3 regions of the Streptomyces sp. ID05-39B genome follow, and region 2 is predicted to be linked to each of the others. Evidence: riboswitches for the same ligand, from Rfam matches in the RefSeq annotation. Region 2 holds a riboswitch; each other region holds the start of a gene.

Region 1 (10,056 bases), on a different contig from region 2:
CTCCGAGCTGTCGGTGTTCGAGGGCGAGGACGGCTCGGTGCTCCACGCCGAGCTGGTGCAGGGCAACGGCGCGGTGATGCTCGGTTCGAAGGGCCACGGCGGTCTCTTCGACGCGGCGATGAAGGATGCCGGCCCGGCCGGGGTGTACGTCGTCGTGGACGACGTGGACGCCCACCACCGGCGGGCCGTGGAGCACGGCGCGGAGATCCTGATGCCCCCGACGGACCAGGAGTACGGCTCACGGGACTACATGGCCCGGGACGCCGAGGGCAACATCTGGAGCTTCGGCACGTACGCGCCCGAGATACAGGGCTGACGCCGGCGCCGGGTTCAGCCGCCGGTGTGGACCTGGAAGGCGGCCCGGCGGACGGCCTTGGCCAGCGCCGGGTCGGGATGCGCGGCGGCGAGCGCCACCAGGACCTGCACGGTGCGCGGGTGCCCGACGGAGCGGACCTCGGCGAGCAGCGCGGGCACGGTCGGCTGGAGCGCGGACTCCAGGTGCCGTACCAGCATCGGCGCCTCGCCGTGGTCGGCGACGGCCGCGGCCGTGTCGACCCACAGCCAGGTGGCCTCCTCGCGGGTGAGCACCTCGTGGGCGTCCTCGGGGTCCACCCCGTCGTGCTCGGCCAGCCACAGCAGGGCGTACGGCCGCAGGGCGGGCTCCTCGACGACGGCGCGGACGTCGGGCTCGGCGGGGGCGCCGACGACACGCAGCGCCTCGAAGGCGAGGCCGCGCAGCAGGGCGTCCTCGCCGCGGGCGGCGGTGAGCAGGTCGCCGACGGCACTGCCGACGGGGCGGGCGGCGAGCCAGGCGCGGTACTCGGCGCGGGCGGCGTTCGGGCGGAGCTGGGCGCAGCCGCGGAGCATCACCTCGGCGGCGACCTCGATGTTGCCGGCCGGGCTCTGCGCGGCGACGCAGATCTGCTCCAGCTTGACCCAGACCGCCCAGCTGCCGAGCGGGGTCAGGGTGGCATGGCCGTCGCCGCAGGTGAGGGCGCCCACCGAGGCGAGGGCGTGCAGGGCCCAGTCCAGGAGGGGGGCGAGTTCGGCGGCGCGGGCGGGCTCCGCCGGGTCGGCGTCGGCGGAGGAGCCGGCCGGCCTGAGGCTCGGGATGCCGCCGTCCTCGGGGCCGTAGGGGACCTCGCAGCGCTCGGTGCGCAGTTCGGTGACGCGCTGGCGCAGCAGGTCGAGGAGCTGGTCCACGGGGACGGGCCCGGCGGACAGCTGGAGGAAGGAGAGCACCTGCGGCATGGCCGAGACGACCTCGCCGACGGCGCCGGACTCCTGGTCGGCGGGTTCCGGCGTGGCCAGCGACCAGGCGTCGAAGAGGGCGACCCAGCCGCGCAGTACGGCGCTGTCGTCGCGGTTCCAGGCGCGCAGCCGCCAGCCGGGGCGCGCGCTGTCTCCGTGCACCTCGACGAGGCCGGCGAGGCGGGCGGTGTCCCAGTCGGCGCGGACCTGAGCCGTGGTCAGGCCCAGATCCGAGGCGGCGCGTTCGGCGGTCGTCGCGGAGAGCGTGGCCTTGCCGTCGTCGGTGGCGGCGTCGCGGCCGGGTCGCCCGCTGGGCGGACGAGTCGAAGCCTGGAGTCGCGCGGGATACGGGACGTCACGGGTGCAGTCTTCCGGTTGACGGTCCGAAAACCCAAACGGAATGTCACGGCGGGCTACGGGACTGGCCAACGCACGAGGTTCGGGGAGGGGGAGGAGACGTGTTCAGGCCAGCGGTACAGCCTTAAACGGAACCCTGGGGACCGCTCCGGGCGCGGTGTGCTCCCGGTGGCTCGCGTCAAGCTCGCCCCAGGCTTACATCAGGGGGGTCAGGAAGCGGCGCAGGGCTTCCTCGTAGGCGGCCGGGTCGGGGTTCCACATGGCGGCGTGCGGGGCGTGCGGGACGGGGTGGAGTGCGACGAGTCCGGGGCGGCGGGCGGCGAAGCGGCGGGAGGCCGCCCAGGGGGCCACCTTGTCGTCGGGGCCGTGGAAGACCAGGGTCGGCACGGCCGGCCAGGCCCGGTCGGCGGGGCCGGCGTTCAGGCCCGCTCGGCCCTCGGCGGCGCGGACGGCCAGCGGCAGCAGCGCGCCCGGGGTGTGCCGGGCCGAGGCGAGGGCGCGCAGGGTCGCCTGCCAGTCCAGGACCGGGGAGTCCAGCACCAGCCCCGACACGAGGTCGCGCAGCCCGGAGCGGGCGGCGGCGCGCAGGGCCATGGTGGCGCCGGTGGACCAGCCGAGCAGGACGATGCGTTCGGCGCCGTAGCGGACGGCGTACCGCATCGCCGCGTCCAGGTCGCGCCACTCGGTCTCGCCGAGGTGGTTGAGGCCGTCCGGGGAGCGGGGCGCGCCCAGGTCGCCGCGGTAGGAGAGGGCGAGCACCGGGAAGCGGCGGCGGTGCAGGAAGCCGGTCAGGTTCAGGGCGTGCTCGCGGGTGGTGCCCAGGCCGTGCACGGCGATCACCCAGGTGCGGCGGGCGCCGGGGACGAACCACGCGGGCAGCGTGCCCAGCTCGCCGGGCACGTCGACGTCGGCGTGTTCGAGGCCGAGCGCGGTGTCCGGGTTGCCGACGTACAGGTTCGGGGTCAGCCACACCGCGTCGCCGGCGCTCAGGGTGCCGTGGGTGAGGCGCTCCAGGCGGCGTACGACCGTGTCGGCGGAGTGCGGGGCGGTGGCCAGGACGGGGCCGACGACCGCGTGGGAGCCGTCGCCCGCGAGGCCGTAGGTGCCGGGGCGCAGGGCGACGAGGTGGCGGGTGAGGGTCACCTGGTCGGCGGTTGTGCCGTGCACGGTGAGCCGGGGTTCGGTGGGCAGGGGCCGGCCGGGGGACGCCTTCAGCGCCGCGTCGCTGGCGAGGCGGCCTGCGGCCACGCTCGCCGCGCCCGCGGCGAGGGCCGCGGCTGCGGTGACTGCGGTTGCGGTGACGGTGCGCACCCGTCCAGTGTCCTGGCCGATCCTCTTTGCGGCCAGTGGTGGGGGTTCAGGGCGTCATGGGCGGGCGTGGGGTGCGTGCGGGACGTCACCTCGCCTCTCGTTGGCCGTAGCCGCTCAGCTTCTCGACCGCCGCTGCGAGCTGGTCCTCGGTCAGCAGGTGCGGAGTCCGGCCGGGGACCGATGCCGCCGTCAGCCACAGGTGGCACATCCATTCCAGCTGGGCCGTGCGGTCGTAGGCCTGGTCGAGGGTGGCGCCGTAGGTGAGGGTGCCGTGGTTCTGGAGGAGGCAGGCGGTGCGGCCGGTGAGGGCGTCAAGGAGGTTGCGGGCGAGTTCCTCGGTGCCGTAGGTCGCGTAGGGGGCGACGCGGACGGGGCCGCCGAGGGCGCCCGTCATGTAGTGGACGGGCGGGAGTTCGGTGACCAGGGTGGAGACGGCGGTGGCGTGGACGGCGTGGGTGTGGACGACGGCGCGGGCGTCGGTGGTGCGGTGGACGGCGAGGTGCATGGGCAGTTCGCTGGTCGGGGTGAGGGTGCCGAGGACCTGTCGGCCGTCGAGGTCGACGCCGGTGACGTCGGCCGGGGTGAGCCGGTCGTAGGGGACGCCCGAGGGGGTGACCAGGACGAGGTCACCGACGCGGACCGAGACGTTGCCGGAGGTGCCGACGACGAGCCGGTCGGCGACGGTGCGGCGGGCCGTGGCCACGAGCTGTTCCCAGGCCCGTGAGATCTCCCCTTTGTGCAGGTCAGGGGTGTTGTCGTCGAGGTCGTGCCGCTGGTCGGTCATACCGTGATCCTGCCAGGTGACGAACATCTCAGTCAGGCCCCTTCGAGCCCTTCCGGGAAGCACCCCCGGGACCCTGGCCCGTGCGGCGCCTGGGCGGCGTGGCGGAGTGGAACGAGTCCCGCCGATTGCGGACACCACGAAGCCCCGCCCAGTTCACCTTCCGTTCACTCAGGTTCCCTACGTTCATCCAGCCAATGACCTCGAACGATTGCCTGGGTACATGGAAAGCTTCTCGCTGATCCTCGCGATTGTGGTAGTAACCGCACTTGCGTTCGATTTCACGAACGGTTTCCACGACACCGCCAACGCGATGGCCACCACCATCTCGACCGGTGCGCTCAAGCCCAAGGTCGCGGTGGCCATGTCCGCCGTGCTGAACCTTGTAGGCGCCTTCCTCTCCGTGGAGGTCGCCAACACGATCTCCAAGGGTCTCGTCGACGAGACCGGCATCCGTCCCGAGGTCATCTTCGCCGCGCTGGTCGGCGCGATCCTCTGGAATCTGGTGACCTGGCTGGTCGGGCTCCCGTCCAGTTCCTCGCACGCCCTGATGGGCGGCCTGATCGGCGCCACCATCGCCTCGGCCGGTGCCGGCGCGGTCCACGGTGACGTGCTGGTCACCAAGGTCCTGATCCCGGCGATCGCCGCGCCGATCGTGGCGGGCGTCGCCGCGATGCTCGCGACCCGGCTGTCGTACACGCTGGGCAAGAAGGCCGACGGCAAGGCCGCGGCGAAGGGCTTCCGCACCGGCCAGATCGCCTCGGCGGGCCTGGTCTCGCTGGCTCACGGCACCAACGACGCGCAGAAGACGATGGGCATCATCACCCTCGCCCTGGTCGCCGGCGGCGCCGTCGCCCCCGACTCCGACCCGCCGCTGTGGGTCATCCTGTCCGCGGGTCTGGCCATCGCGCTCGGCACCTACCTCGGCGGCTGGCGCATCATCCGCACCATGGGCAAGGGCCTGACCGACCTCCAGCCGCAGCAGGGCTTCGCCGCCCAGACCAGCGCGGCGACCGTCATCCTGGCCTCCTCCCACCTCGGCTTCTCCCTCTCCACCACGCACTCGGTCTCCGGATCGGTGATGGGCGCGGGCCTGGGCCGCAAGGGCGGGGTCGTCCGCTGGTCGACCGCCACCCGGATGTTCGTCGCCTGGGGTCTGACGCTGCCGGCCGCGGCCCTGGTCGCCGCCCTCGCCGAGTACGTGACCGGCTTCGGCAGCTGGGGCACGGCGCTCGTCGCGGTGTTCCTCATCGCCTCCAGCGCCGCGATCTGGAAGATCTCGCGCCGCGAGATCATCGACCACACCAACGTCGTGGACGTGCCCGAGGAGCCGGCCGGCGTGGTGACCACCGCGATCGCCGCCGTGACCCCGCCCCCGGCGGGCACCATCACCGAGGACCTGACGGCCACCATCGCGGCCCCCGTGACGGAGCCGGCCCCGCCGGCCACCACCAGCGTCTGAGTCCCGCCCCCACCGGTACGAAGGAAGAAGCAGCATGAAGATCGACTGGGCGTCTCTCGGCTCCGTCTTCGGTGTCAGCCTCGTCATCACCGTGGCCCTCGTGGCCCTGTTCACCCTCGGCATCATGGGCCTCTCCCGCCGCGAGCGGGCAGCGGCCCAGGGCGACTCCGCCACCCTGGCGGTCACCGGCGCCTACGCGTGCTTCGCGGCCTGCGCGGCGGCGGTGGCGTACGGGATCTCGCTGATCGTCGCCTGACGGACGGCGCACACGCGCGTGGGGCGCGGGACGGATCACCGTCCCGCGCCCCACGCGTGCGTGACGGCCGTGACCGGAGGTATGTGGGCTTCTGCACACTGTCCCGCCGCAGGTCAACAGCGAGTTGACGGCCCTTCCGGGCGCGTGGTGGACTGCCGGAGCCATGTTCGGCGACAGAAGAGGAAGCCGGTGTGATTCCGGCGCGGTCCCGCCACTGTCACCGGGGTAGACACCCCCGGGAGCCAGGAACTCTCGTCGCCGGTCTCGTCGAACCAGGGCGTGGACACCCTGAGTGAGGACATATCGCCATGCTCGGCTGCCGTTCGAGGTTTTGCACCAGGTCGTTGCCCGACCCGTCGGCCGGCTGAGCCGGTGGGTGCCGATCGCCGCTACGCGTACGGTGCCGCCGCCGGCCTCCTGGGGGACCTGCTTCTCGGCGATCCGCGCCGGGGGCATCCGGTCGCCGTGTTCGGGCGGGCCGCGGCCGGCGTGGAGCGGGTGCTGTGGCGGGACCACCGCGGGTGGGGTGCCCTGCACACCGCCGTGTGCGCCGGTGGCGCCGTGGCCCTCGGGGCCGCCGCCACGCACGCCGTACGCCGCTCCCCCGCCGCCTCCGTCGCGTTGACCGCCGCCGCCGCCTGGTCCGTCGTCGGCGGGACCTCGCTGGTCCGGGAGGCGCGGACCATCGGGCACGCCCTGGAAGCCGGGAACCTCGAAGGGGCGCGGGCGCGGCTGCCGCATCTGTGCGGGCGGGACCCGCAGGCCCTGGACGCCGACGGCGTCGCCCGCGCGGTCGTCGAGTCCGTCGCCGAGAACACCTCCGACGCGGTCGTGGGCGCCCTGGTGTGGGGGGCCGTCGGCGGGGTGCCGGGTCTGCTCGGGTTCCGGGCCGTCAACACCCTGGACGCCATGGTCGGCCACCGCTCGCCCCGCCATCGCCTGTTCGGGTGGGCCTCGGCCCGGCTGGACGACGTCGCCGGATGGCCGGGGGCGCGGCTGACCGCCGTGCTCGCCGCTGTCGCCGGGGACGATCCGCGGGGTGCGGTGCGGGCCTGGCGGGCCGACGCGGACCGGCATCCCAGCCCCAACGCCGGTCCCGTGGAGGCGTCGTTCGCCGGCGCCCTCGGGGTGCGCCTCGGCGGGACGCTGTCGTACGGCGGGCGGGTCGAGCACCGGCCCGTGCTGAACGGGGAGCGCGGGCGGACCGTCGTGCCCCAGGACATCGAACGTGCCGCGCGGCTCTCCCGCCGGGTCGGCCTGCTCGCGCTCGGCGTCACCGTCGCCGCGCGCGTCGTCACCGCGCGGTTCGTCACCTCGCGCGTCGTCACCGCGCGCGTGGCCGCCGCGGGAGTGAAGGGACGTACGTCATGAGCGGGGGTCTCCTCGTCGCCGGCACCACCTCCGACGCGGGCAAGAGCGTCGTCACGGCCGGGATCTGCCGGTGGCTGGTGCGGCAGGGGGTCAAGGTCGCGCCCTTCAAGGCGCAGAACATGTCCCTCAATTCGTTCGTGACCCGCGAGGGCGCCGAGATCGGGCGGGCGCAGGCCATGCAGGCTCAGGCCTGCCGGGTCGAGCCGACCGCACTGATGAATCCGGTGCTGCTCAAGCCCGGCGGTGAACAGAGCAGCCAAGTGGTGCTGCTCGGGAAGCCGGTCGGTGAGATGAGCGCGCGCGGCTATCACGGCGGGCGGCAGCAGAAACTCCTGGGAACCGTTCTCGACTGTCTCGCCGAATTGCGGGGCACGTATGACGCGGTGATCTGTGAGGGGGCGGGCAGCCCGGCCGAGATCAATCTGCGGCGGACCGACATCGTGAACATGGGCATCGCGCGGGGGGCGCGGCTGCCCGTGCTGGTGGTCGGGGACATCGACAGGGGTGGCGTCTTCGCCTCGTTCTTCGGGACGGTCGCGCTGCTCTCGCCGCAGGACCAGGAGCTGGTCGCCGGGTTCCTGGTGAACAAGTTCCGCGGTGACGTCTCGCTGCTGGAGCCGGGCCTGGACATGCTGCACGGGCTGACCGGGCGGCGGACGTACGGGGTGCTGCCGTTCCGACACGGGCTCGGGATCGACGAGGAGGACGGACTGCGCGTCTCGCTGCGCGGGACCGTCCGCGAGTCGAACGTCTCGCCGCCGGTCGGCGAGGACGTGCTGCGGGTCGCCGTGTGCTCGGTGCCGCTCATGTCCAACTTCACCGACGTGGACGCGCTGGCCGCCGAACCGGGCGTCGTCGTGCGGTTCGTGGACCGGCCGGAGGAACTGGCCGACGCCGATCTGGTCGTCCTGCCGGGGACCCGGGGGACGGTCCGGGCGCTGGAGTGGCTGCGCGAGCGCGGGCTGGCGGAAGCCGTCCGGCGCAGAGCCGCCGAAGGCCGGCCGGTCCTCGGCATCTGCGGCGGCTTCCAGATCCTCGGGGAGCACATCGAGGACGAGGTCGAGAGCCGGCGCGGTCATGTCGACGGGCTCGGAGTGCTGCCCGTCCGGGTGCGGTTCGCCCGCGAGAAGACCCTCACCCGGCCCGTCGGCGAGGCCCTCGGCGAGCACGTCGAGGGGTACGAGATCCATCACGGGGTCGCCGAGATCCAGGGCGGCGAGGCGTTCATCTCCGATGGCGAGGGGCACAGCCTGGACGGCTGCCGGGTCGGCCAGACCTGGGGCACCCACTGGCACGGCTCACTGGAGTCGGACGGTTTCCGCCGGGCGTTCCTGCGGGAGGTGGCGGCCGCCGCGGGCCGCCGTTTCGTGCCGGCCGCCGACACCTCGTTCGCCGCGCTGCGCGAGGAGCAGCTCGACCGGCTCGGCGACCTCATCGAACAGCACGCGGACACGGACGCGCTGTGGCGGCTCATCGAGTCGGGCGCGCCGCAAGGACTGCCTTTCATTCCACCGGGAGCGCCCGCATGAGCACAGTGTTGTTGTTGTCGACCGCCGACACCGATCTGCTGGCGGCCCGCGCCGCCACCGGTGCCACCTACCGGATCGGCAATCCGACCCGCGTGGACGTCGCCGAGGAGCTTCCGGGACTGATCGAGGGCGCGGACGTCGCCGTCGTACGGCTGCTCGGCGGGAAGCGGGCCTGGGAGGACGGGCTCGCCGCGCTCAGGGCGGCGGGCATCCCGACCGTGCTCCTCGGCGGGGAGGCCGTGCCCGACGCGGAGTTGATGGCCGAGTCGTCCGTGCCCGCGGGCGTGGTGGCGGAGGCGCTCAGGTATCTCGTGGAGGGCGGGCCCGCCAACCTCGCCGAGCTGGCGCGGTTCCTCTCCGACACCGTGCTGCTGACGGGCGAGGGGTTCGAGGAGCCGCGCACGATGCCCGGGTACGGCGTCCACGGCGACCGGGTGTTCCAGGACGGCCGCCCCACCGTCGGGGTGCTCTTCTACCGCGCCCATGAACTGAGCGGCAACACCGCGTTCGTGGACACGCTGTGCGATGCGATCGAGGCCACCGGGTCCAACGCCCTCCCCGTGTACTGCGGTTCGCTGCGCGACGCCGACCCCGGCCTGTACGAGATCCTCGGCGCGGCGGACACCCTGGTCGCCACGGTCCTCGCCGCGGGCGGCACGCACGCCTCGCAGGCCTCGGCCGGCGGCGACGAGGAGGCCTGGGACATCGGCGCCCTCGCCGACCTCGACGTGCCCGTCCTGCAAGGGCTCTGCCTGACCTCCTCGAAGGCCGCCTGGGACGCCTCCGACGCCGCCCTGTCCCCCATGGACGCGGCGATGCAGGTCGCGATCCCGGAGTTCGACGGGCGGCTGATCACGGTCCCCTTCTCCTTCAAGGAGCAGGGCCCGGACGACGTTCCGGTGTACGTCGCCGACCCCGAGCGGGCCGCGCGCGTCGCAGGTATCGCCGTACGGCACGCCCGGCTGAAGCACAAGGCGAACGCCGACAAGAAGCTCGCGCTGGTCTTCACCGCCTACCCGACCAAGCACTCGCGAGTCGGCAACGCGGTCGGCCTCGACACGCCCGTCTCCGCCGTCCGGGTGCTGGACGCCCTCAAGGCGGCCGGTTACACGCTCACCGAATACCCCGACAACGGTGACGAGTTGATCCACCGGCTGATCAACGCCGGTGGCCACGACGTCGAATGGCTCACCGAGGAGCAGCTCGCCGCCGCGCCCGCGCGGGTGCCGCTGGCCGACTACCGGGCCTGGTTCGACAAGCTCGACCCCGACCTCAGGCAGGGCATGCTGGACGCGTGGGGCGAGCCGCCGGGCAGCCTCTACGTCGACGGCGACGACATCGTGCTGGCCTCCCTGCAGTTCGGGAACGTCGTCGTGATGATCCAGCCGCCGCGCGGCTTCGGCGAGAACCCCATCGCGATCTACCACGACCCGGACATGCCGCCCTCGCACCACTACATGGCGGCCTACCGGTGGCTGGAGAACAGTTTCGGCGCCGACGCCATCGTCCACATGGGCAAGCACGGCACGATGGAGTGGCTGCCGGGCAAGGGGCTGGGACTGAGCGGGGGCTGTGCGCCGGACGCCGTACTCGGTGAACTCCCGCTGATCTACCCGTTCATCGTCAACGACCCCGGTGAGGGCACCCAGGCCAAGCGGCGCGGGCACGCCACCGTCGTCGACCACCTGGTGCCGCCGATGGCGCGCGCCGACACCTACGGCGACCTGGCCAAGCTGGA
Region 2 (10,056 bases):
TGACGTGTCCTGCGAGTCCTGGCTGACCGCGAACCGGAAGCCCTGGACGGCGCCGTCGGCGGGGCGGGCCGTGGAGGGGCCCTCGGTGGCGTAGACCCAGCGGTCGCCGTCGCGGTCCCAGAACGACCAGTAGCGGTATCCGGCGGCCTGGGCCGGGCCGGTGCCGGCCGCCAGAGCCAGGAACACCGCGGCGACGAGCAGGGCGGCGAGGCGGCCTATCACTGCTGCCGCTTCCTGCGGCCGCTGATCAGGAAGCCGATCCCGATACCCGCGACGAGGAAGACGCCGACGGTCCACCAGACGCCGAAGCCGTCGTCGGAGTCCTCGGTGCCGTCCTTCTCGTCGGAGTCGTCACGCTGGAGGCCACCGGTCGCCTTGCCGGTCTGCTGCGGCGTCGGGCCCGTCGAGTTGAGGGCGGCGACCAGGTCCGTGCCGCCGAACGCGCGCGGGTCCGTACCCGTCGCGTGGGCGGCGAAGACCAGCTGGGCGTAGGCGGCGGGGCCGCTCTGCTTCGCCCAGGCTGCGGCGTTCCGCTGGAGCCAGGCGAGGGGCTTCCGGGCCTGCTCGGCGCCGCCCTGTGCGGCGAGCGCGACCACGGCGTCGGCGGTGTTGCCGTAGTCCGGCTGGTTCTCGGCGCCGGGCAGCACGGAGGTCAGGTACCCGTCCTTGGCGACGGACTTCGCCAGGTAGGCGGCGCCGTTCGCGGCGGCCTGCGGCGAGCCCGGATAGCCGGCGTCGGCGCAGGCGGCGGCGTCCGCCTTCCTCGCGGCTCCGGCCGCGAGGCCCTTGCCGAGCGCCCCGAGGACGCCCGCCGCCGTGGCGTCCGCGTTCGCCGACAGCTTGCCCTGCTTGTCGGGCTGGTAGGCGAAGGCGCCGCCCGCGGCACAGGGCAGCGCCAGCCCGACCAGGGCGTCGTACGGCGACCTCCCGCCCTTCACGACCTCCGCCGGCTTCGCCCCGGCCGCCGCCAGCGCGCCCACGACGACGGACGTCGAGTTGGTGTCGCTGGCACCGCCGGGGGCGTACCCCCAGCCACCGTCCGCGTTCTGTACGGACTTCAGCCAGCCGACGGCCTTGTCCACCGCGGCCTCGTGCCCGCCGAGGGCCGCGAGGGCCTGGACGGCGGCGGCCGTGCTGTTGCTGTCGACCATCAGCTTGGCGTCGCAGGCCTTGGCCGGGTCGGCGCGGAACGCGGCGAAGGAGCCGTTCGCGCACTGCTGGCCGGTCAGCCAGTCCACGGCCTTCCCCGCCGGCTTCACCCCGGCCGTGTCCTGGGCGAGCAGCGCGAGCGACTGGCGCCAGACGCCGTCGTACGTCGGGTCGGCGCTGCCGTACAGGCCGGACGGGATCGCCACGGACGGAGTCGGCGACGGGGACGCGGCCACGGCGGGCGTGGCGGCGCCGATCACTGCGGTGGCGGCCAGGACCGCGGCGCTGCGACGGACGTTCATGATCGGCGGGTGCCTCTCCCTGTCAGGGAGCCGGGCAGCACGGGACATCCCGGCGGCTCGGCTCCGCATACCTCGACGGTGCCGTACGGCGGCGGCGCCGACGCACGTGAGCCGGTCACGTCCGTCCGGGGCAGTCCGGCTGGCAATGGTGGTGTCCACTGCTCACGGTTGCGGGTCAGCGCCGGAATTGCACCGGCTTTCCCCCGTACGGGTGTGATGACGACCGGGCCACTGTACTCGGCCGTAGGAATGGCCCTGAGGGCAGCCCGTGAGCGGGGGTACGTGCGGCCCGTGGGAACGACGGGGAGCGCGCCGCTCGACCCGGGCGGACGGTGCCGATACGTCCGGTGAAGTGCGCGCCGCGTCTGCCGCCGTGCCTACACGGCCACGTACGTGACCGGCTCGCTCCCCGTCACCGCCTCCGCGTGCCCCAGTTTCACCAGGCGCCGCAGGTGGGCCTCGGCCTCCGAGACGGCGATGTTCCGGGAGCCGTACGGGATCTGCTCCCAGGGGCGGTTCCACTCCATGCGCTCGGCGAGCTGCCAGGGGGTGAGCGGCTCGGCCAGCAACTCCCTCAGGCCGGCGAGGCGGTCCTCGTGGTGGGCGAGCAGGTCCCGTACCCGGGACGAGGCGTCGGTGAAGGCGTACTGGTGGGCGGGGAGGATCTCGGCGACGGCGAGGCGGCCGACGCGTTCGAGGGAGGCCAGGTAGTCGCCGAGGGGGTCGGTGACCGTGGCGTCGTCGGGGTCCTCGTACAGGCCGATGTGCGGGGTGATCTCCGGCAGCAGATGGTCGCCGGAGAACAGCCGTCCGTGGCCCGGCAGTCGGTCCGGGTGGTCCTCCTCCAGGTGGAGGCAGACATGGCCGGGGGTGTGGCCCGGCGTCCAGATCGCGCGCAGGCGGCGGCCGGGCAGGTCGAGGAGTTCCCCCGGCTCGATCTCGCGGTCGGGAAGGGCGGGGGAGAGGCCCGGGAACGCGCGGCGCCGGGCGGTGCGCAGCGGGGCCACGTGCTCCTCGGGCGCACCGGCGGCCACCAGCTTGTCCGTCATGTACGTGTACCAGCGGGCGGGCCGGGTCGCGCGGGTCCGCCGGACGATCGCGCCGTCCGCCGCGTGCATCGCGATCCACGCGCCGCTGGCCTCGCGCACCGCGCCCGACAGGCCGTGGTGGTCGGGGTGGTGGTGGGTGACGACGATGCCGTACAGCTCGGTGACGGAGGTGCCGCAGGCGGTGAGCCCGGCGGTCAGGGCGTCCCAGGAGGCGGGGTCGTCCCAGCCGGTGTCGACGAGGACCGGCCCGCGGTCGGTGTCGACGACGTACACCAGGGTGTGCCCGAGGGGGTTGTCCGGGATGGGCACGCGCAGCGAGCACACGCCTCCGCCGTGGTCGTACGTCGTCGGGGGCACGGGGCCCTCGTCCAGGCTGCTCGTCATGCGCCCTCCGTCCCACGGCCATTGCCCACTATAACGAGAACTGGTATCAGTTTCTGAAACACCGTCAGAAACTTCGTCTCAGACACGTCGGCGGAGACTCAGAGACGCCGGCGCCCTCGGGAGGCAGTCGCCATGGCCGAGCTAGTGGAACACGGACAGCTGTTCATCGGCGGGGAGTTGACCGACCCCCTCGGCAAGGACGTCATCGAGGTCGTCTCGCCGCACACCGAGGAGGTCATCGGGCGCGTACCGCACGCCTCGCCCGCCGACGTGGACCGGGCGGTCGCGGCGGCGCGGCGGGCCTTCGACGAGGGGCCGTGGCCCCGGCTGCCGCTGGCGGAGCGGATCGCGGTCGTCACCCGCATCAAGGACGGGATCGCCGCCCGGTACGAGGAGATCGCCCGGGTGATCTCCTCCGAGAACGGCTCCCCGTATTCCTGGAGCGTCCTCGCGCAGGCGCTCGGCGCGATGATGGTGTGGGACGCGGCGATCACCGTCGCGCGCGGCTTCCCCGTCGAGGAGCGGCGCGACGGCGTCCTCGGGAAGATCCTGGTGCGGCGCGAACCGGTCGGGGTCGTGGCCGCGGTCGCCCCCTGGAACGTCCCGCAGTTCGTGGCCGCCGCCAAGCTCGCGCCCGCGCTGCTCACCGGCTGCACGGTGGTGCTCAAGCCGTCGCCCGAATCACCTCTGGACGCCTACCTGTTGGCGGAGATCACCCGGGAGGCGGGACTGCCCGAAGGGGTCCTGTCGATCCTTCCCGCGGACCGGGAGGTGAGCGAGTACCTGGTCGGGCATCCCGGCGTCGACAAGGTCTCCTTCACCGGATCGGTGGCGGCCGGCAAGCGCGTGATGGAGGTCGCCGCCCGCCATCTCACCCGCGTCACCCTGGAGTTGGGCGGCAAGTCGGCGGCGCTCGTCCTGCCGGACGCGGACATCGAGACGACCGTCCCCCAGGTCGTCTCGGCGGCCTGGATGAACAACGGCCAGGCCTGCGTCGCCCAGACGCGCATCCTGCTGCCGCGCTCCCGCTACGACGAGTTCGCGGACGCCTTCACGGCGGCGGCCGGCGCACTGGTCGTCGGCGACCCGCTGGACCCCGCGACCCAGGTCGGCCCGCTGGTCGCCAGGCGTCAGCAGCAGCGCAATCTCGACTACATCCGCATCGGCCAGGAGGAGGGCGCGAAGATCCTCACGGGCGGCGGCCGGCCGCCCGGCCTGGACCGCGGCTGGTATGTCGAGCCGACCCTCTTCGGAGACGTCGACAACTCCATGCGGATCGCCCGCGAGGAGATCTTCGGCCCGGTGATCTGCCTCCTGCCCTACGGCGACGAGGCCGAGGCCGTGAAGATCGCCAACGACTCCGACTACGGCCTGAGCGGCAGTGTGTGGACCGCGGACGTCGGGCACGGCATCGAGGTGGCCCGCCAGGTCCGCACCGGGACGTACTCCGTGAACACCTTCAGCCTCGACATGCTCGGCCCGTTCGGCGGTTACAAGAACAGCGGCCTGGGCCGGGAGTTCGGCCCCGAAGGGTACGGCGAGTACCTGGAGCACAAGATGATCCACCTGCCGGCCGGCTGGGAGGGCTGAGCGGATGGGCGTACCCGGGACGGGAGACCGCTGGCACGTCGAGGTCGACCGCTCCCTGTGCATCGGCTCCGCCCAGTGCCTGCACCACGCCCCCGACCGCTTCCACCTCGACCGCGCCCGCCAGTCCCACCCGAGCGCCCCCGACACGGGCGCCGACGAACGCGTCCTGGCGGCCGCGGAGAGCTGCCCGGTCGAGGCGATCGTGATCACCCTGGCGGAGAACGGGGAGGCGGTGTTCCCGCCGGAGGAGTAGAGCCGGCGGCCGCCCTACCGGGGCGGGGGCGGCTGCGTCACGTCGATCAGCCGGCAGACCGTTTCGATGTCGATGCGGACCTGGGCGATGGAGGCCCGGCCCGAGAGCCAGGTGATGAGGGCCGAGTGCCAGGTGTGTTCGATGACGCGGACCGCGGAGAGCTGTTCCGCAGTGGGATCCGCCAGGCCCATCGCGTCCAGGATGATCGCGGTGGTCTGGCGGGACACCTGGTCGACCTCGGGGGAGACGCTGCGGTCGGCGAAGGTGAGGGCGCGGACCATCGCGTCGGCCAGGTGCGGCTCGCGCTGGAGGGCCCGGAAGGCGCGCATCAGGGTCTCCGCGACCCGCTCGGCCGGGGTGTCGCCCGCCGGGGGCTTCTTCCTCAGCGTGCCGTGCATCCGCTCCAACTGGTCCTGCATCGTGGCGACCAGCAGATGCACCTTGGACGGGAAGTAGCGGTAGAGCGTGCCGAGGGCCACCTGCGAGGACTCGGCGACCTCCCGCATCTGCACCGCGTCGAACCCGCCCCGGCTCGCCAGCCGGGCGCTCGCGTGCAGGATGCGGCGGCGACGGGCCTCCTGCCGCTCGGTGAGGGGAGCGGCGGAGGGGCGCTGGATGCTGGTATCCACCTTGTCCCCCTTGGCGTGCGCGGGCATGGGTCCCGTTCCGTGACGGTCGGTGAGGCCTTGTGATCACTCAGCGGAACAGGGCGCCGGGTCGTGGCGTGAATCACCTGATCCACGGCTCACAGCGTCCTTACCTGCCGGTAGATTCAGAGCCTCCCGGACGATCAAGTCTGAAACTTGTTCTAGATTAGCGTCCCGTCGTAGTCTCGCGGGACAGTGCAGGCAGAAGGGGGCCCGGAGTGACCGCTGAGGCCAGTCAGGCGGGGTCCCAGGACCTCGCCGCGGACGGCGGGCGACCGCTCGACATCGCGCTCCTCACCTACAAGGGAAACCCGTTCTGCGGCGGCCAGGGCGTCTACGTCCGCCACCTCTCGCGTGAACTCGCCCGCCTCGGCCACCGCGTCGAGGTCATCGGCTCCCAGCCGTACCCGGTCCTCGACGGGGGCCACGACGGCCGGCTGTCCCTCACCGAGCTGCCCAGTCTCGACCTCTACCGTCAGCCGGACCCCTTCCGCACCCCGGGACGCGGCGAGTACCGCGACTGGATCGACGCCCTCGAAGTGGCGACGATGTGGACCGGCGGCTTTCCCGAGCCGCTGACCTTCTCGCTGCGGGCCCGCCGCCATCTGCGCGCCCGCCGTGGCGAGTTCGACGTCGTGCACGACAACCAGACCCTCGGCTACGGCCTGCTGGGTGATGTCGGCGCCCCGCTGGTCACCACCATCCACCACCCCATCACCGTCGACCGGCAGTTGGAGCTGGACGCCGCCGAGGGACGCAAGCGGCGTGCCTCGGTGCGCCGCTGGTACGCCTTCACCCGTATGCAGAAGCGCGTCGCCCGCCGGCTGCCGTCCGTGCTCACCGTCTCCGGCACCTCCCGCCAGGAGATCGTCGAGCACCTCGGGGTCCGTGACGAGCGCATCCACGTCGTCCACATCGGCGCCGACACCGACCTGTTCGCGCCCGACTCGTCCGTGTCCGTCGTGCCGGGCCGCATCGTCACGACGTCCAGCGCGGACGTGCCCCTCAAGGGCCTGGTCTTCCTCGTCGAGGCGCTGGCCAAGGTCCGTACCGAACAGCCGAACGCCCATCTCGTCGTCGTCGGCAAGCGCCCGCAGGAGGGCCCCGTCGCCGCCGCCGTCGAACGCTACGGCCTCGAAGGCGCCATCGAGTTCGTCAAGGGCATCTCCGACGCCGAACTCGTCGACCTGGTCCGCTCGGCGGAGGTCGCCTGCGTGCCCTCCCTCTACGAAGGCTTCTCGCTGCCGGCCGCCGAGGCCATGGCGACCGGCACCCCACTCGTCGCCACCACCGGCGGCGCCACCCCCGAGGTCGCCGGACGCGACGGCGAGACCTGCCTGGCCGTACCGCCGGGCGACGCGGGAGCGCTGGCCACCGCGCTGAGCCGGCTGCTCGCCGACCCCGCACTGCGGGCCCGGATGGGCGCGGCCGGACGCGAGCGGGTGCTGGAGCGGTTCACCTGGGCGCGCGCCGCCGAGGGCACCGTCGAGCGGTACCGCGAGGCCGTCGAGCGGGGCGGAGACCGACGCGGCCCCCGCCCCTTCGGAGCGCTGCCGGCTCTTCCCGCCCCGGCCTCCTCCCCAGATGCTGTCCCAGACGTTGACGTCGAATCCGATCGCGAAAGCAGGGCCACGTGCTGACCGTCGACTTCTCCCGGTTCCCGCTCGCCCCGGGCGACCGTGTCCTGGACCTCGGCTGCGGGGCGGGACGCCACGCCTTCGAGTGCTACCGGCGCGGCGCCCAGGTCGTGGCGCTGGACCAGAACGCCGAGGAGATCCGCGAGGTCGCCAAGTGGTTCGCCGCCATGAAGGAGGCCGGCGAGGCCCCCGAGGGCGCGACCGCCACCGCGATGGAGGGCGACGCCCTCGCGCTGCCCTTTCCCGACGAGTCCTTCGACGTCGTCATCATCTCCGAGGTGATGGAGCACATCCCCGACGACAAGGGCGTACTCGCCGAGATGGTACGGGTGTTGAAGCCCGGCGGACGCATCGCCATCACCGTGCCGCGCTACGGCCCCGAGAAGGTCTGCTGGACCCTGTCCGACGCCTACCACGAGGTCGAGGGCGGCCACATCCGCATCTACAAGGCGGACGAACTCCTCGGCAAGATCCGCGAGGCGGGCCTCAGGCCGTACGGCAGCCATCACGCCCACGCGCTGCACTCGCCGTACTGGTGGCTCAAGTGCGCGTTCGGGGTCGACAACGACCAGGCGCTGCCGGTGCGGGCGTACCACAAGCTGCTGGTCTGGGACATCATGAAGAAGCCCCTGGCGACCCGGGTCGCCGAACAGGCGCTGAACCCGCTGATCGGCAAGAGCTTCGTGGCGTACGCGACCAAGCCCCACCTGCCCCGAGTGGACGCCAAGTGACGACTCCCCGGACAGAACACCTCGTCCTGGCCGGGGTCCTCACCGCCGAGCAGGCCGCCGGGACCGTCCGCGGCATCCTCGCCGAACAACGCGAGGACGGGGCGATCCCGTGGTTCCGCGGGCACCACCTCGACCCGTGGGACCACACCGAGGCCGCGATGGCGCTGGACGCGGCGGGCGAGCACGAGGCCGCCGAGCGGGCCTACGAGTGGCTCGCCCGGAACCAGCACGAGGACGGCTCCTGGTACGCGGCCTACGCCGACGGCGACTTCGCCGACGTCACCGACCGTGGCCGCGAGACCAACTTCGTCGCCTACGTCGCCGTCGGTGTCTGGCATCACTACCTGTCCACCGGCGACGACACCTTCCTGGACCGCATGTGGCCGGTCGTCCACGCGGCCGTCGAGTACGTGCTGCGGCTCCAGCAGAGCGGCGGACAGATCGGCTGGCGCCGCGACGACGACGGCACGCCCACCACGGACGCCCTGCTGACCGGATCCTCGTCGATCCACCACGCGCTGCGCTGCGCCCTGGCCATCGCCGAACAGCGCGAAGAACCCCAGCCGGACTGGGAGTTGGCGGCGGGCGCGCTGCGGCACGCCATCCGGCGGCACCCGGAGCGCTTCCTGGACAAGGCCCGCTACTCGATGGACTGGTACTACCCGGTCCTGGGCGGCGCGCTCACCGGCGTCGAGGCCAAGGCCCGCATCGAGGAGATGTGGGAGCGGTTCGTCGTGCCGGGGCTCGGCGTGCGCTGCGTGGTGCCCAACCCGTGGGTGACCGGCGGGGAGTCGGCCGAACTGGCCCTGGCGCTCTGGGTGATCGGCGAGTCCGACCGGGCGCTGGAGATCCTCCAGTGGATCCAGCGGCTGCGCGACCCGGAGTCGGGCCTGTACTGGACGGGGTACGTCTTCGACGACGCGGCGATCTGGCCGCAGGAGCTGACGACGTGGACCGCCGGGTCGCTGCTGCTCGCGGTCGCGGCCCTGGGCGGCCACGACGCCACCTGCGCGGTGTTCTCCGGCGACCGTCTGCCGACGGGGCTGGATCCCGACTGCTGCGACTGAGAGGGTCGACCGAGGGGCGTTGGGGAGGTCTTCGAGGGGCCAGTGGCGTCAGTGGCGGACCCGGTTGGCGATCGCGTGGCCGATGAACAGGTACACGATCGCCGCCAGGCCGTAGCCCGCCACGACCCGCGCCCACGCCTCGTCGAACGTGAACAGGTCGTGCGACCAGCCCGCCAGCCAGCGGGCCACCTCGTGCACGAACTGCACGAACTCGTTGCCCCGGTTGGCGTCCAGCAGATACATGACGATCCAGAGGCCCAGGATGAAGGCCATCACGTCGGCGACGACGGCGATGATCCTGCCGGCCGAATGCGCACCGTTCTCATATCGAGGGGACATACAGTGCGCCTTGCCGCCCGTGACGGAATGAAACACGACCGGTTCCCGACCTCTCCCGTCCCCCGCGCGGTGGCCTACCTTCCCGCGCCGCCTAGGAGTTGAGTTCGGCCAGGACGCGCAGGGTGTGCGGGTCCGGGGTCAGGACCAGCAGGTCCGTCACCGGGCCCGCGCGCCACCGCTCCAGCCGCTCGGCTATGCGCCCGCGCGGGCCCACCAGGGAGATCTCGTCGGCGAACGCGTCCGGGACGGCCAGTACGGCCTCCTCCCGGCGCCCGGCCAGGAACAGCTCCTGGATCCGCCGGGCCTCCTCCTCGTACCCCATGCGGGCCATCAGATCGGCGTGGAAGTTGCGCCGGGCGTGCCCCATCCCGCCGATGTAGAAGCCCAGCATCGCCTTGACCGGCAACAGCCCCTCCGCGACGTCGTCGCACACCCGCACCCGCGCCATCGGCGCCACCCGGAACCCCGCAGGCAGCTCCGCCACCGCCGGCCCGTACGCGTCCGGCCGGTCCGGCGACCAGTACAGCGGCAGCCAGCCGTCGGCGATCCGGGCCGTCTGCGCCACGTTCCTCGGCCCCTCCGCGCCCAGCAGCACGGGCAGGCCTGCGCGCAGCGGATGCGTGATCGGCTTCAGCGGCTTGCCGAGCCCGGTCCCGTCCGGACCCCGGTAGGGATGCGGGTGGAAACGCCCGTCCAGCTCGACGGGCCCCTCCCGCCGCAGCACCTGCCGTACGACGTCGACGTACTCGCGGGTCGCCGTCAGCGGCGAGGCCGGGAACGGGCGCCCGTACCAGCCCTCGACGACCTGCGGCCCGGACAGGCCGAGGCCCAGCGTCATCCGCCCGCCGGAGAGATGGTCCAGGGTGAGCGCGTGCATCGCCGTCGTGGTCGGTGAACGGGCCGCCATC
Region 3 (10,056 bases), on a different contig from region 2:
GGGCCGACGACGAGCACAGCCTCGACGAATGGGGCTTGGGCGGCCGGTCCTTCGGTACCTGGGTCACCTGGTTCCTGCTCGGCGGCGACCTGTACACGGCCTATACGTTCGTGGCGGTCCCGGCGGCGATCTACGCGGCCGGCGCGGCGGGCTTCTTCGCGGTGCCGTACACGATCCTCGTCTACCCGCTGATCTTCACGTTCCTGCCGCGCCTGTGGTCGGTCTCGCACAAGCACGGGTACGTGACGACCTCGGACTTCGTGCGCGGCCGGTTCGGCTCCAAGGGGCTGTCCCTGGCCGTGGCCGTCACGGGCATCCTGGCCACCATGCCGTACATCGCGCTCCAACTGGTCGGCATCCAGGCCGTACTGGACGTGATGGGCGTCGGCGGCGGCGAGGACACCAACTGGTTCGTCAAGGACCTGCCGCTGCTGATCGCCTTCGGCGTGCTCGCGGCGTACACCTACTCCTCGGGCCTGCGGGCTCCCGCGCTGATCGCGTTCGTGAAGGACACGCTGATCTACATCGTCATCGCGGTGGCGATCATCTACATCCCGATCAAGCTGGGCGGGTTCGACGACATCTTCGCCAAGGCGAGCGACGCCTTCGCGCAGCCCAACCCGGCGACGGGCGCGCCGCGCGGTGCGCTGGTGCCGGGCGACGCGGGCCAGTGGACGTACGCGACGCTGGCGTTGGGCTCCGCGCTGGCGCTGTTCATGTACCCGCACTCGATCACCGCGACGCTGTCCTCGCGCAGCCGTGAGGTGATCCGCCGCAACACCACCATCCTGCCGCTGTACTCGCTCATGCTGGGTCTGCTCGCCCTGCTGGGCTTCATGGCGATCGCGGCCGGGGTGAAGGTCAAGAACGGGCAGCTGGCGATCCCGCAGTTGTTCGAGGACATGTTCCCGGACTGGTTCGCGGGCGTGGCGTTCGCGGCGATCGGCATCGGCGCGCTGGTGCCGGCGGCGATCATGTCCATCGCGGCGGCGAACCTCTTCACCCGCAACATCTACAAGGACTTCATCAAGCCGGACGCCACACCCAGGGAGGAGACCCGTGTCTCCAAGCTGGTCTCGCTCCTGGTGAAGGTGGGCGCGCTGGTCTTCGTCCTCACCATGGACAAGACGGTCGCCATCAACTTCCAGCTCCTGGGCGGCATCTGGATCCTGCAGACCTTCCCGGCCCTGGTCGGCGGCCTGTTCACCCGATGGTTCCACCGCTGGGCGCTGCTGGCCGGCTGGGCGGTCGGCATGGTCTACGGCACGGTCGCGGCGTACGGCGTCGCCTCCCCCTCCCAGAAGCACTTCGGCGGTTCGTCGAAGGAGATCCCCGGAATCGGTGAGATCGGCTACATCGGCCTCACGGCGTTCGTGCTGAACGTGGTGGTGACGGTGGTGCTCACCTTCGTCTTGAAGGCGCTGAAGGCCCCGGAGGGCGTCGACGAGACGTCCCCTTCGGACTACACGGCGGACGCCGGGGACCCGGGCGTCAAGGCGGAGCTGCCCCCGGCCACGGCGGGGGCAGGGCACTAGCGGGAGGGAGCACCCCTCGTACGCATCCCGCAGCGGGCCGCCGAAGGCAAGTCGCCTCGGCGGCCCGTTGTCGTACGGTGCGCTCCCGCCGAAGCGCACCTATGAGTTGACGCTGCGAAGCCAGCCCGACACAACATCTGGGGGTCGCACGGCGGCCCGGCACAAGATGTATGCTCATGCTCGCTGTCGCCGCAGGGGAATCCGGTGCGAATCCGGAACTGTCCCGCAACGGTGTACTTGCGTGCGTACCTCTGCATTTGCGCACGCATGGTCAGTCCGAGCACCTGCCGGCAGCGCACCCGGTCCGTCCGGCTCGGGTGCCCTGACGTCCGGGCCTCGCGGAATGGGCCGGTGGACGCGACGCGCCCCCGCGCTCGTGTGCTGCCCCCTGCCCTGCGCAAGGCCCTCGCCGAGCGAGGGAGAGCCCCACGTGACCATCGCGCCAGCCGAACCGGTTTCAGCAGCCCTGGAGACCGACGGTCCCGGAGCCTCATTGCTGCGGACGCTGACCGAGCTGACCGCCGACCTTCCCGACGCCGACCCCGGCCGGGTCGCCGCCGCCGCACTGCGGGGCCGGTCCGCGCGGGCGGACGAGCCGGAGCTGCGCGAGCTGGCCACGGAGGCGGCCGCCGGTCTGATCTCCGAGGATCCCGCCTACTCCCGGCTGGCCGCCCGGCTGCTGACGATCGGCATCCGCGCCGAGGCCGCCTCGCAGGGCGTCACCTCCTTCACCGAGTCCGTGGCCGTCGGCCACCGCGAGGGCCTGATCGCCGACCGCACCGCCGAGTTCGTCCGGCTGCACGCGGCCCGGCTCGACGCGCTGGTGGACACGGGCGCCGACGACCGCTTCGGCTACTTCGGCCTGCGCACCCTGTACGGCCGCTACCTGCTGCGCCACCCGATCACCCGCAAGGTGGTCGAGACGCCCCAGTACTTCCTGCTGCGGGTGGCGAGCGGCCTGGCCGAGGACGACACGGCGAGGTCCGTCGACGAGGTCTCCGCGCTCTACACGCTGATGAGCCGCCTGGACTATCTGCCGTCCTCCCCCACCCTGTTCAACTCCGGCACCCGGCACCCCCAGATGTCGTCCTGCTACCTCCTCGACTCCCCGCTGGACGAGCTGGACTCCATCTACGACCGCTACCACCAGGTCGCCCGCCTCTCCAAGCACGCCGGCGGCATCGGTCTGTCGTACAGCCGCGTCCGTTCCCGCGGGTCGCTCATCCGCGGCACCAACGGGCACTCCAACGGCATCGTGCCGTTCCTGAAGACCCTGGACGCCTCGGTCGCCGCCGTGAACCAGGGCGGCCGGCGCAAGGGCGCCGCCGCGGTCTACCTGGAGACCTGGCACTCCGACATCGAGGAGTTCCTGGAGCTGCGCGACAACACCGGTGAGGACGCCCGCCGTACGCACAACCTCAACCTCGCGCACTGGATCCCCGACGAGTTCATGCGCCGGGTCGACGCCGACGGTCAGTGGTCCCTGTTCTCCCCGGCCGACGTGCCCGAGCTGGTCGACCTGTGGGGCGCGGAGTTCGACGCGGCCTACCGCGCGGCGGAGGCCCGGGGGCTGTCGCGGAAGACCATCCCTGCACGTGACCTGTACGGCCGCATGATGCGCACCCTCGCGCAGACCGGCAACGGCTGGATGACGTTCAAGGACGCCGCCAACCGCACCGCCAACCAGACCGCCGAGCCGGGTCATGTCGTCCACTCCTCGAACCTGTGCACGGAGATCCTGGAGGTCACCGACGACGGGGAGACGGCGGTCTGCAACCTGGGCTCGGTGAACCTGGGCGCGTTCGTGGTCGGCCACGACCTCGACTGGGAGCGGCTGGACGAGACCGTCCGCACCGCCGTCACCTTCCTGGACCGCGTCGTCGACATCAACTTCTATCCGACCGAGCAGGCGGGCCGCTCCAACTCCCGCTGGCGTCCGGTCGGTCTGGGCGCGATGGGCCTCCAGGACGTCTTCTTCAAGCTGCGGCTGCCCTTCGACTCGCCCGAGGCCAGGGCCCTCTCCACCCGGATCGCCGAGCGCATCATGCTCGCCGCGTACGAGGCCTCCGCCGACCTCGCCGAGCGCAACGGCCCGCTGCCCGCCTGGGAGAAGACCCGCACCGCGCGGGGAGTGCTGCACCCCGACCACTACGGCGTCGAGTTCAGCTGGCCGGAGCGCTGGGCGGCGCTGCGGGAGCGGATCGCGGTGACCGGCATGCGCAACTCGCTGCTCCTGGCCATCGCTCCGACCGCCACCATCGCCTCGATCGCCGGTGTGTACGAGTGCATCGAGCCGCAGGTCTCCAACCTGTTCAAGCGCGAGACGCTGTCCGGCGAGTTCCTCCAGGTCAACTCCTACCTGGTGCGGGAGCTCAAGGAGCTGGGTGTCTGGGACGCCCGCACCCGCGAGGCGCTGCGCGAGGCGAGCGGCTCGGTCCAGGGGTTCACCTGGATCCCCGAGGACGTGCGGGCCTTGTACCGCACGGCGTGGGAGATCCCGCAGCGCGGTCTGATCGACATGGCCGCCGCGCGCACCCCGTACCTGGACCAGGCGCAGTCCCTGAACCTGTTCCTCGAGACGCCGACCATCGGCAAGCTCTCCTCGATGTACGCGTACGCCTGGAAGTCGGGGCTGAAGACGACGTACTACCTGCGCTCGCGCCCGGCGACCCGCATCGCCCGCGCCGCCCAGGCGCAGGCCCCCATCCCCGTGCAGCAGCCGGCCCCCGAAGAGGCCGTCGCCTGCTCCCTTGAGAACCCCGAGTCCTGCGAGGCCTGCCAGTAATGCGAGACAACCAGAAGAACCTGCTCGACCCGGGCTTCGAACTGACCCTGCGTCCCATGCGCTACCCCGACTTCTACGAGCGCTACCGGGACGCCATCAAGAACACCTGGACCGTCGAGGAGGTCGACCTCCACTCGGACGTCACCGACCTCGCGAAGCTGACGCCCGCCGAGCAGCACCTGATCGGCCGGCTGGTCGCGTTCTTCGCGACGGGCGACTCGATCGTCTCGAACAACCTGGTGCTCACGCTCTACAAGCACATCAACTCCCCCGAGGCACGGCTCTACCTGAGCCGGCAGCTGTTCGAGGAGGCCGTGCACGTCCAGTTCTACCTGACCCTGCTGGACACCTACCTCCCCGACCCGGAGGACCGCGCCGCCGCCTTCGACGCGGTCGAGAGCATCCCCTCCATCCGCGAGAAGGCCGAGTTCTGCTTCCGCTGGATGGACTCGGTGGAGAAGCTGGACCGGCTGGAGTCGGTGTCCGACCGCCGCCGTTTCCTGCTCAACCTGATCTGCTTCGCCGCGTGCATCGAGGGCCTGTTCTTCTACGGCGCCTTCGCCTACGTCTACTGGTTCCGCAGCCGGGGTCTGCTGCACGGCCTCGCCACCGGCACCAACTGGGTGTTCCGTGACGAGACCATGCACATGTCCTTCGCGTTCGAGGTCGTCGACACCGTCCGCAAGGAGGAGCCGGAGCTGTTCGACGACCGGCTCCAGGAGCAGGTCACCGACATGCTGCGGGAGGCCGTCGAGGCCGAGCTGCAGTTCGCGCGCGACCTGTGCGGGGACGGCCTGCCGGGTATGAACACCGACTCGATGCGCCAGTACCTGGAGTGCGTCGCCGACCAGCGGCTGAGCCGCCTCGGCTTCGCCCCGGTGTACGGCTCGGAGAACCCGTTCTCCTTCATGGAGCTGCAGGGTGTTCAGGAGCTGACCAACTTCTTCGAGCGTCGGCCGTCGGCGTACCAGGTCGCGGTGGAGGGCACGGTCGACCTGGACGAGGACTTCTGAGACCGGGCGGTCCGAGACCGGGCGGCCCGGGTCCGCGCCTCGCGCAGTTGGCGGTCGACCCGGCGTTCGTGGGCCAGCCCCACGAGCGCCGGGCCCGCGAGGAGGAGGAAGAGGACCAGGACGGTGAGGGCTTCGGTGAGTGCGTTCATGAGGTAAGCATCGTGCTCTCATGACACTCCTGACAGTGGCAGGACTGCCGTACACCTTCAAATTCCTGCCACTACGGGTGCACACTGGCCGCATGCTGAAGAACGTGGCCGCGATCCTCCTCGACGGCGTGCACCCCTTCGAACTCGGAGTCGTCTGCGAGGTGTTCGGCATCGACCGCAGCGACGAGGGGCTGCCCGTCTACGACTTCGCCATCGCCTCGGCCGAGGGGCCGACCCTGTCCACCCCGCACGCCGGCTTCACGATGAGCACCTCTCACGGCCTCGAACGGCTGGAGAGCGCCGACCTGATCGCCGTGCCTGCCGGGGACACGTACACGGCACGGGAGTTCCCGCCCGAGCTGCTCGACGCGCTGCGCCGGGCCGTGGACCGCGGAACCCGGGTGCTGAGCGTGTGCTCCGGGGTGTTCGTGCTGGCCGCGGCGGGACTCCTGGACGGGCGGCGCTGCGCGGTGCACTGGCGGCACGCGCAACAGCTCGCCCGCGAGTACCCGCGCACGACCGTCGAACCAGACGTGCTCTACGTCGACGAGGACCCGGTGATCACCTCGGCCGGCACGGCCGCCGGCATCGACGCCTGCCTGCACCTCGTGCGCAAGGAGCAGGGCCCCGAGGTCGCCAACGGCATCGCCCGCCGGATGGTCGTACCGCCGCACCGGGACGGCGGCCAGGCGCAGTACATCCAGCGGCCGCTGCCACGCTCGACCTGCGACACCGTGGGCGAGGTGCTCGCCTGGATGGAGCAGCACCTCGACCAGGAGGTCACCGTCGAGCAGCTCGCCGCCCGCGCCCACATGGCGCCGCGCACCTTCGCCCGCCGCTTCCAGCAGGAGACCGGCACGACGCCCTACCGCTGGATCCTGCGCCAGCGGGTGCTGCTCGCCCAGCATCTCCTGGAGGCGTCCGACGAGACGGTGGACGCGATCGCCTGGCGGACCGGCTTCGGCACGGCGGGCGCGCTGCGGCACCAGTTCGTCCGGGCGCTGGGCACCACCCCGAACGCCTACCGGCGTACGTTCCGGGGCCCGGAGGCCGCCTGAACGCACGCCGGCAGGGGGACGGTCCCAGAGCCTGTGTCACAGGCTCTCACCGTGGGACGGGCTTGAGCCGCAGTCGTTGCGGACGCAGCGTGATGCCCACCCGGGTCGCGTCGACCGAGCCGGGGACCTGCTCGAAGCGGTAGCCGTCCGCGAGCACCGCCGTGACCAGCGTGAGCAGGGCCATCGAGAAGTGGTCGCTCGGGCACTTGCGGTTGCCCACGCTGAACGGCCGCATCGCGTACTTCGGGATGTCCTTCGACCGCTCCGGGAGCCAGCGGTCGGGGTCGAAGTCGAGGTGCCGCTCGTAGGACCGCGGGTCGCGCTGGATCGCGTACGGGCTGTACACGATGTCGGCACCGGCCGGAATGCGATAGCCACCGAGTTCGGTCTCGGTGACCGCCCGCCGCGTCAATATCCATACGGCGGGACGCAAACGCATGGCCTCGATGACGACGTTGTTCGTGTGCGTGAGCCTGCGGACGTCGTCGAATGCGACGGGTCGCCCTCCTGTGACCTCGCGCACCTCGGCGCACACTTTCTCCGCCTGTTCCGGGTGGTCCGCGAGAACCAGCAACAGGGACATGATCGTGGAAGCGATGGTTTCGCTGCCGGGGGTGAGGATCGCGACGACCTGGTCGTGGATCTCCTGTTCCCCGATCGGGTCGCCATTGTCGTCCTTCGCCTCCAGCAATGCCGTCAGCAAATCGTCCGGCTTTTGACCGGATGCCCGGCGTTCGGCGACGATCTCGTCGACCAGGAGATGCAAATCGGCCAGGGCCCGGTTGAATTCGCGGTTGGCCGGGAGCGGCAGCCTGTAGAGCGGTCCGAGCGGTACCACCATGCGGTGGTACATCCCCTGGAAGACGCTGGCGAGCGCGATGCACAGGCGCTCGGCCCGCTCGTCCATGAACTGCCCGCGCAGCAGGCAGCGGGCCGCCACCCGCACCGCTATCCGGAACGACTCCGAGGTGCAGTCGATCGTCTCGCCGCCCTTCCACCGCTCGACGAGCGCGCGCGTCTCCTCCTCCATGATGGGCCCGTAGGCGGGGATGGCGTCGAGCCGGAACGCGGGCTGGATCGTGCGCCGCTGACGGCGGTGGAGCGGACCGTTGGCGGTGGCCACGCCCTCCTTGCCGAGCAGTCCCTCCAGGGACTCCCACAGCGGTCCGGCGATGATGTAGTCGGGGCTGAGGGCCATCGCCCCGGTGAGGGCCGGCGTGGTGACGGCGTACACCGTCTTCGGTCCGAGCTTGATGCGGACGACGTCGCCGTGGTCGCGCAGCTGGCTCATGAAGGCCAGCGGGTCACGGGCGAGCTTCCAGCCGTGGCCGAGAAGCGGAACCCCGCCGCCGGCCAGTGGCGGCTCACGCAGTCCGGATGCCTCGGGTGTCACGGGTTTGACGGACTCGACGGTCATTTCTCACCTGCCGCTTCGTTGTTGACGTACGGGGGCGTGGACCGGTCGTCCCAGCTGTCGACCATGTAGCGGCCGGACTCGTGGTGGAACCAGTAGACGGAACTGAACCAGTTCCGCATATTCGCGAGACAGGCCCGTACGGCGGCGCCGAGTTCTTTTCCGTGGACCGTCCCGTCGGCGAGCCGGTCGGCCAGCCGTAAGACGTCCTTCTCGACGACGAGGAATTCTGATATGGATTCCTCGACGCGCCGCCTGACTTCCTCGACCGCCTCTTCGAGTGTCAGTCCCTCATGAGTGATGAGACTGATGCCGAGATTGTGCACCTCGTCGCCCGCGATTTCCTTCGGGAGTGAACAGAGGTCGTTGTACCAGGCGGCGAATTCCTGACTCAGCAGAGCCGCACGCCGATAGGCCGGGTGTTTCCGTACGGTGTCCGGGAGTTCGCATCCCGCACTCGGTTCCAGCAGATCCGTCCAGATCCAGTGCGCGAAGGTGAGCCGGCGCAGGGCCAGATACTCGTCGACGCCCGGGACGCGCCCTTCCGCCCGGTTGTGGAATTCCCGGTCGTACGCCTCGATCACCTCGTGGAAGTGGCGGGCGAACCGCGCGTTCCACGTCTCGGGGAGGAAGGAGTACAGCCGGCCCACGCTGTCCGCGAGTCCGGCGACCAGCGGATCCTCGTGTCGCAGGTGCTCCGCCGGGAAGTCGAGGGCCGCGTGCAGTCGGCGCCTCAACTGCCGCCAGGCGGCGGCCCGGCCGTGCACGACGTCACGGTCGTGCCGGTCGTCCCAGACGAAGAACCACGCGCTGTAGTCGGCGATGGCCTGCATGACCTCGTCGGGTGCGCCGAGGTAGTAACCCGCCATCAGGTCGGTGTAGCACAGGCCGTCGGCATATTCCGCTACCTTGTCCGGCGGCATGAGCCGCTTTTCCAGCAGCCACGAGCGAGTGTTCTCCTGCAGCCGAGGCCAATACGGATGCAGTTGCCGGGGAAACACCGCCTCGATGACCGGAAGAGAGAGCGATGGCGGAACCGCGACCGCGGTCACGGTCCCCGCGGTGCGGTATGTGGTGCGGTATGTGGTGCTGTATGGGAAAGCTGGCACGAACAACCCCTCTCAGCCGCCAGTTGACACACGCCCCTCCCGCCGTGCCGGGCGTGCGCCGTTGCGTATCCCCGCACTTCCCATTCAGCACCACAACTGACCGTTCTGGGAACGGATTTGCTTCATTCACTACCCCAACACACCGAGATCCCCCCTTGCGTGACTGGATATGGATCAGCGGATGTGCATAAGCGATCGAACGTGCGTCGGACGCACGAACGACGCCCGGCCGCTGGTGATCGCGGCCGGGCGTCTGGGGAGGCGGGGTGGCTCAGTCGTTGGGGACCACGGCGTAACGCGGTTCGTTCTCGGCCATCTGCCGCAGGGCTTCCTTGCGTTCACGCTTGGAGAGGCGGTCGATGTAGAGGTACCCGTAGAGGTGATCCGTCTCGTGCTGCAAACACCGAGCGAAGTAGCCCGTGCCGCGCACCTTGACCGGGTTGCCCTTCTCGTCCTGGCCGGTCACCTCGGCGTAGTCCGGGCGGGCCAGCGGCGCGTACGCGGTGGGCACCGACAGACAGCCCTCGTTGCTGTCGTCCAGCCGACGCCTGTCCGCGGGCAGCTCCACCAGCTTGGGGTTGCAGACCACACCGGTGTGCCGGGCACCCTCGTCATCGGGGCAGTCGTAGACGAACACCTTCAGATCGACCCCGATCTGGTTGGCGGCCAGGCCCACGCCCTCGGCGGCGTGCTGCGAGGCGAACATGTCCGCGACCAGCTTCTGGAGCTCCTCGCCGAACTCGGTGACGTCCCCGCACTCCTTGTGCAGCACCGGGTTCCCCACGACGGTGATGGGCCGCGCGGTCCCGGCCCGACGCCAGGCCAGCTCGCGCTCCTCCGTCTCCCCGGTGTCGATGACGAAGCCCTCGTCGTCCACGGGGAGCACTCCCGCGTGCTGCTGATCGGTGTCCTGCTGCGCCATGACCGACGTATGCCTTCCTGCAACCTGGAGACTGCGAACCCGGAGACCGCAGCCTGAAGAACTTGCGAACC

What was found. Region 2 has a riboswitch for cobalamin ahead of P1P75_RS29440 (prenyltransferase/squalene oxidase repeat-containing protein). Riboswitches for the same ligand answer to the same signal wherever they lie in the genome.
Region 1: linked by a shared signal. The riboswitch ahead of P1P75_RS33505 (cobalamin biosynthesis protein) and the one ahead of P1P75_RS29440 (prenyltransferase/squalene oxidase repeat-containing protein) in region 2 are both predicted to bind cobalamin.
Region 3: linked by a shared signal. The riboswitch ahead of P1P75_RS08435 (ribonucleoside-diphosphate reductase subunit alpha) and the one ahead of P1P75_RS29440 (prenyltransferase/squalene oxidase repeat-containing protein) in region 2 are both predicted to bind cobalamin.

Annotation. Positions count from the first base shown of each region.
Region 1 is NZ_JARGEF010000234.1:2,128-12,183, reverse strand. It holds gene P1P75_RS33535 (VOC family protein) at 1-316, shown strand, start outside; gene P1P75_RS33530 (hypothetical protein) at 331-1,680, opposite strand; gene P1P75_RS33525 (alpha/beta fold hydrolase) at 1,804-2,919, opposite strand; gene P1P75_RS33520 (class II aldolase/adducin family protein) at 3,005-3,703, opposite strand; gene P1P75_RS33515 (inorganic phosphate transporter) at 3,924-5,162, shown strand; gene P1P75_RS33510 (hypothetical protein) at 5,197-5,418, shown strand; cobalamin riboswitch at 5,572-5,691, shown strand; gene P1P75_RS33505 (cobalamin biosynthesis protein) at 5,791-6,789, shown strand; gene P1P75_RS33500 (cobyric acid synthase) at 6,786-8,318, shown strand; gene cobN (cobaltochelatase subunit CobN) at 8,315-10,056, shown strand, end outside.
Region 2 is NZ_JARGEF010000176.1:509-10,564, forward strand. It holds gene P1P75_RS29435 (SCO2322 family protein) at 1-222, opposite strand, end outside; gene P1P75_RS29440 (prenyltransferase/squalene oxidase repeat-containing protein) at 219-1,451, opposite strand; cobalamin riboswitch at 1,560-1,695, opposite strand; gene P1P75_RS29445 (MBL fold metallo-hydrolase) at 1,829-2,884, opposite strand; gene P1P75_RS29450 (aldehyde dehydrogenase) at 3,017-4,474, shown strand; gene P1P75_RS29455 (ferredoxin) at 4,479-4,727, shown strand; gene P1P75_RS29460 (TetR family transcriptional regulator) at 4,742-5,383, opposite strand; gene P1P75_RS29465 (glycosyltransferase family 4 protein) at 5,593-7,014, shown strand; gene P1P75_RS29470 (class I SAM-dependent methyltransferase) at 7,008-7,742, shown strand; gene P1P75_RS29475 (prenyltransferase/squalene oxidase repeat-containing protein) at 7,739-8,809, shown strand; gene P1P75_RS29480 (hypothetical protein) at 8,858-9,148, opposite strand; gene P1P75_RS29485 (LLM class F420-dependent oxidoreductase) at 9,240-10,056, opposite strand, start outside.
Region 3 is NZ_JARGEF010000023.1:33,507-43,562, forward strand. It holds gene mctP (monocarboxylate uptake permease MctP) at 1-1,535, shown strand, start outside; cobalamin riboswitch at 1,671-1,842, shown strand; gene P1P75_RS08435 (ribonucleoside-diphosphate reductase subunit alpha) at 1,966-4,320, shown strand; gene P1P75_RS08440 (ribonucleotide-diphosphate reductase subunit beta) at 4,320-5,333, shown strand; gene P1P75_RS08445 (hypothetical protein) at 5,246-5,482, opposite strand; gene P1P75_RS08450 (helix-turn-helix domain-containing protein) at 5,575-6,540, shown strand; gene P1P75_RS08455 (cytochrome P450) at 6,587-7,957, opposite strand; gene cyc1 (epi-isozizaene synthase) at 7,954-9,006, opposite strand; gene def (peptide deformylase) at 9,335-9,985, opposite strand.